Linked DNA regions of Limosilactobacillus reuteri. The protein of the gene in region 2 interacts with the protein of the main gene of each other region in a pairwise test. Links are inferred from orthologs where the notes say so. Each region holds a gene or a part of one and is shown on either strand. Other genes may lie near its edges.

Region 1 (2,999 bases), 530 kb from region 2 along the record:
TCTTAATTAGGTCTGGATGCATTGAATGAATTCCTAGATCAAACAATGCTTGCTCACCAGTCTCCCGTAGTTGAGTATCCATCTGCTTACGAGCCTTATCAACTGCTTCTTCAATTCGTGCAGGATGAATACGACCATCTTGAATTAATTTTTCAAGCGCGATCTTAGCAATCTCACGTCGTACAGGATCAAAGCCGCTCAATACGACAGCTTCTGGCGTATCATCAATAATCAAATCAATACCTGTTAACGTCTCTAAAGTTCTAATATTTCGACCTTCACGACCAATTATTCTTCCCTTCATATCATCATTAGGAAGATTAACAACCGAAACAGTCGTCTCTGAGACAACATCCGCAGCACTACGCTGAATTGCTTCAACAATTAATTTCTTTGCATTACGTTCTGCAGAAAGTTCAGCTTCTTGTTCACTGTCACGAATCATTACTGCTCGTTCAGTTTTTAACTGTTCTTTTACTTCAGATAATAATAACTGCTTAGCATCTTCTTGTGACATTTGAGCAACTTTTTCAACTTCTTGTTTGCGTTGTTCAATTAAGGCTTCTGCTTGTTCCTTTGATTGATGAAGCTGCTCTTTTTCTTGATCTAATTTACGTTCACGAACACCAACTGCATTCTCTCTTTTTTCTAGAGCGCTATCCTTATGATCTAAAGAAGCCTCCCGTTGGAGTAATCGGTCTTCTTGTCGTTGGACCTCACTCCGCCGCTGTTTTAACTCATCTTCCACTCTCTCGCGGTATTGATGACTCTCTTCTTTCGCTTCTAAAATAGCTTCTTTTTTCGCCGTTACTGCTTCTTGTTTTGCTTTAGAAATAATACCTTTAGCATCATTATGTGCTTCTGCAACTTGTTTTTCATATGAAACCTTGCGAATTACATAGCCGACAATAATTCCGACAACCATAGCAAGCGCGGCGAACATTAAAATTTTCACTTATTCTTTACTTGCTTCTTCAATTGTTTCTTGTTTATTTTCACCGGTCTTACCACTGGCTTTATCATCAGCAGTTTCTTTCGTTGACTTTTCATTTAACGGTTCCATCCCATTTGCAACACGAACTTTATCCATTAATTCATTCATGCTATCTGGGTGTTCCTTAAGCCACTTTTTAGCATTTTCACGACCTTGCCCAATCCGTTCATTACCATATGAATACCATGCACCGCTCTTGTCAACAAGATCGTTTTCAACTGCCATATCCAGCAATTCACCAGTCTTAGAGATTCCCTCACCATACATAATGTCAACTTCACAACGTTTGAATGGCGGAGCAACCTTATTTTTAACAATCTTTACTTTAGCTTTATTTCCAATAACATCCGTACCATTCTTAATTTGTTCCGCACGACGAATTTCCATCCGGATAGTTGAGTAAAATTTAAGTGCCCGTCCACCAGTTGTTGTTTCAGGGTTACCAAACATCACTCCAACCTTTTCACGGATTTGGTTAATAAAGATAGCAATTGTCTTTGTCTTATTAATTTCACCAGAAAGTTTTCGAAGAGCCTGAGACATCAAACGAGCTTGTAACCCAACATGGGTATCACCCATATCACCATCAATTTCAGCACGAGGAACTAATGCTGCAACTGAATCAACAATTACTAAGTCAACTGCCCCACTGGAAATCAATGCATCAGCAATTTCTAATCCTTCTTCACCACTATCAGGTTGTGAAAGCAATAGGTCATCAATATTAACACCCAAGGCTTCTGCATATTGAGGATCAAGAGCATTTTCAGCATCAATATAGGCTGCTGTTCCGCCTTGACGTTGTACTTCTGCTACTGCATGTAATGCTACAGTAGTCTTACCAGAACTTTCAGGGCCATAAATTTCAACTATCCGACCACGAGGATATCCACCAATTCCAAGTGCCTTGTCAATAGCAAGGGAACCACTAGAAACTGAAGCAACCTTCATATCAGTGGCGTCACCCATTCGCATAATAGAGCCCTTACCGAAGTTCTTTTCGATCTTTCTGATAGCAACATCTAATGCTGCTTTTCGTTGGTCAGCCAATTATTTTTTTAGTTCACGGTAAATTAATTGAAGTCCATACTGAACACTTAATGTACGAATCGCCTGTCTTCCAACATAGGATGCAAGATGTAATTGAACGGTTTTAGTTGGGCGTCCCTTCATTGCTAGTCCAATCCAGACCGTCCCCGCTGGTTGTCCTTCTAACATATCTGGACCTGCCACACCAGTAAAGCCAATCCCAACTTCAACATTTAATTTTCGTCGACACCCTTCTGCCATTGCCGCAGCAGTTTCAGAACTCACTACCCCATACTGGTCAATCGTGTCGTGGGGAATTCCTAATAACTTTTCCTTTGCACTAGCAGCATAAGTAACGAAACCACCATTAAAAACAGTCGAGGCTCCTGGTACGGAACAAATAGTACTTTGGAACATCCCCCCTGTTAAGCTTTCTGCTGCTGTCAATTTCCACCCGCGACTTTTTAATTGTTCAACGATGACTTTAGCAAGTGTAAGGTCATCCCCCACTCCAAAGAAAAATGGTTCTTCAACTGCAAGAATTGCTTTTTGTGCCTGATCAATTTTTTCTTCAGCTTCAATCACTGGTAAGTCACGCACGGTGAGTCGAACCTGAATTGCCGTTGGTTGAACATAAGAAGTAATGCTTATCCCTGGTATATCGTTAGTAGCATCTTCAATTTCATCCATTAATTGTGACTCCGGCCGCCCTAAAAAGTTTAATGTCCGACTGGTAATTTGTTTTCCTGTTTGAAAATATTGCTGGAGTTTAGGAATCAGACTCTTTTCAACCATTGCCTTAAATTCGGCGGGTGGTCCTGGTAAGACAACAACAACTTTACCCTTAGTTTCATACCAACATCCTAGAGCAAGCCCAACAGGATTGGCAAGTGGCTCTCCTCCCCGTGGATACTGGGCTTGACGAATATTCTCTGGTTCCATTTTTATTTGCCGTTGCTCAAATGTTTTTTGAATC
Region 2 (3,000 bases):
AGCATCTTTTTCGGGTTCAACAATCTGCGTGGAAACTCGGTTAGCGAAGTCATCCATTTAATTTTTTAGACTATTTTGTAACAAGTTGGTGATCCGTTGTTGCTCACTCGTCGGCACCACCTCAAAGGCTTGACCATCTTCATTTTGACCTCGTCCTTGCGCATGATCTTGAACGATGTGTTCGTTTGTATCACGATAGCTTTGCGCTAACCGCATCATATCATTGAAGGTTAGATCAGTTTGTGAGTTATCAGATACTGACCGTAAGAATGATCGGTTAAGGACTGTCTTATATGAAACGGACTTCTTAAGCAAGGCCATAATTACTAACCGTTGTCGTTGTTGTCGGCCATAGTCGCCATCAGGATCGTCGTATCGCATCCGACTGAATTGAAGGGCTTTTTTTCCGTTCATATGGTAGGTCTCACCCTTTTCAAAGTGATAGCCTTCATAATCAAACGTCAATGGGGACTTGACATCAACCCCACCGACTTGGTTGATTGCCTTTTCCAAACCACCCATGTTAACTAACACATAGTAGTCAATTGGGATATTGAAGTGGTCTTGGATTGTATTAATCGATTCCTTGACTCCCCCATAAGTATAAGCAGCATTGATCTTTGCTGGTGAATATTGCGGATAATCTGGTAAGTTAACCTTCATATCCCGGGGAAGACTAACAATCGTAGTGGTCTTTGTCTTTGGATTTAAGGTCATTACCATGATCGTATCCGTCCGACCCTTATAGTCCCGACCAAGCGCCCCAGTATCAGTTCCTAACAGGAGGATTGAAACGGGTTTCTTTTGGTCAAGCACCTTTTGCGCATCCCGTGACTTGGTAGCACCCGCACTACTATACATATCATCAGTCGTTGATTTTAGGTTGTGCCATGCCATCCCCGCAAAGAACAGGGCTACGAGGACTAATATCCCCACAACTGACCAGAAGATCTTCCATCCCCGGTGTCGCCGATGATGTCTATGGTGATGATGGTGATGTTCCTGTCGTTGCATACCATCATCATTATTATTATTCAAGGGTCGATTATTTTCGTCTGACATTTAGACCCGTCGATTACCGTTGTTTTGGCGCCGACTTTCTTGATTATTAATTTTAAAGTCCCGACTCATCTCAATATGGTTCACATGGCCCAGATTAGTTAAGCCAACTTCATTAGTAAGGTAATCATCATCGTGCACACTAGTATCCATTAAGTCGCCGATTAGGATGTATAAGAAACTGAGGATCAAACCTAATACAGCACCAGCTAAGGCGAATAACTTCTTATTCGGGAACGATGGTTCATCTGGTGTGCTTGCCCGGGAAACAATTGTCACATTGTTAACACTCATGATCTTCTTGATTTGTTGCTTAAAGACATTAGCAACGGTATTAGCAACCACTGCCGATTCTTGCGGATCATCAGTTTTAACTTGAAGTGAAAACACTTGTGAATTTTGCTGAGTTGAAACACTAATGGCCTTTTTTAATTCATCACTTGAGAGGTTATAGCTCTTGCCGCCACGTTCAACAACCGCCGGTTGGGCTTCTTTAATTAGTCGACGCGTACCATCCGCATTACGCCGATATTCTGCTGGTTGAGCAGGCTTGATAACACGAACTGGATTTTTCAGTTGCTTACTAGCCTTACTCAAAATCACTTGGTTCGTAATGATATCCTTATAGGTATTAATCATTTGGATATCCGCTTGCTGATTATTATAGGCCTGACCGTTATCGTTATTTTCATGCTTTTGGTTAACTAAGATTTCGGTTGTCGCTGTATACTTTGGTACCACGACGAACTGGGCGACGACATACCCCAGTACTCCGGCCAGTAATGTCCAGATAATTAACATCTTAATATGTTTACGACAGAGCATCATTAACCGATGCAGATCAATTGTATTATTCGCTGTTTGTTGTGAACTATTCACTTATTTACCTGCATCTTCTCCATAACCGTAGCCATAACCGTAGCCATAACCATATCCATAAGCCGCATCGCCTTCAGAATTGACATCATTCATTACATAACCTAACAAATTAGCGTGTGCTAAGTTTAATAATTCAACTGCCCGTTTAACGGCTAATTTTTGGGTTTGTCCCTGCTTTACAACTAAGATAACCGCATCTAGGTGACGTGAAAGGATTTGCGTATCAGTAACTTCTAACATTGGTGGCACATCCACGATGACCATATCGTAAATACCTTTAACTGTATCCAGTAATGTTTTCATTCGTTGTGAGTTTAATAATTCCGCGGGATTAGGTGGAATCGGACCGGCGGTTAAGATATCAAGGTTATCAACCCCACTAGGTTGGATAATTTCGCGTAAATCAACGGAATTAGTACCACTAGTTAGGATCGTTGTTAACCCGTGTTGATTACTCTTGTTAAAAGTTGCATGAAGGGTTGGTCGCCGCAAATCAGAATCGATTAACAATACCTTTTGACCAGTCTGTGCCCAAACTACAGCAACATTATCCGTCACTGTTGACTTCCCTTCACTTACATTGGCGGAAGTCATGGCTAAGGTCTTAATCGGCTTATCAATCGCCATAAAATTAATATTGGTCCGAATCGTCCGAAACTGTTCGGAAATTGGGCTCTTCGGATGAGCAACGGTAATCAATTTGGCCCCATTATCCATGGTATCTGTTGATTGTTGTTGTGTTCGATGAAATAATGACATCTAATAAGATCCATTTGGTTTAATTATTATTTCAACAGTTTTCCAGATAATCCATAAGTCAAACATAAAACTAGCACGCTGAATATATTGAATATCTAATTGAACCATTTCACTAAAGCCAACTTCATTTCGTTCGGTTGCTTGCCATAATCCTGTACATCCAGGAGTAACATACAACCGTTGTTTATCATAATCACTGTATTCTGCCACTTCAGATGGTAGCGGTGGTCGAGGCCCAACTAAGCTCATATCACCTTTGATTACATTTAAAAACTGCGGTAATTCATCTAAACTATGCTTACG

Evidence for each region. Proteins that work in one complex are often made in the same cells at the same time.
Region 1: the proteins of HHK02_RS05670 (region 2) and recA interact in binary tests that used the Bacillus subtilis proteins (3 or more experiments, as listed by UniProt). The link is inferred for Limosilactobacillus reuteri from one-to-one orthologs.

What each region holds. Positions count from the first base shown.
Region 1 is NZ_CP059275.1:427,189-430,187, reverse strand. It holds recA (recombinase RecA), read right to left. Parts: upstream 2,045-2,999; coding sequence 956-2,044; downstream 1-955. Other genes in the region: HHK02_RS02515 (competence/damage-inducible protein A), read right to left, coding at 2,045-2,999; rny (ribonuclease Y), read right to left, coding at 1-943. UniProt on the Bacillus subtilis protein: Multifunctional protein involved in homologous recombination, DNA repair and competence.
Region 2 is NZ_CP059275.1:960,008-963,007, reverse strand. It holds HHK02_RS05670 (YveK family protein), read right to left. Parts: upstream 1,939-3,000; coding sequence 1,063-1,938; downstream 1-1,062. Other genes in the region: HHK02_RS05660 (sugar transferase), read right to left, coding at 2,698-3,000; HHK02_RS05665 (CpsD/CapB family tyrosine-protein kinase), read right to left, coding at 1,939-2,697; HHK02_RS05675 (LCP family protein), read right to left, coding at 58-1,062. UniProt on the Bacillus subtilis protein: Required for YwqD kinase activity. May bring YwqD and its substrates into contact. Probably involved in the regulation of capsular polysaccharide biosynthesis.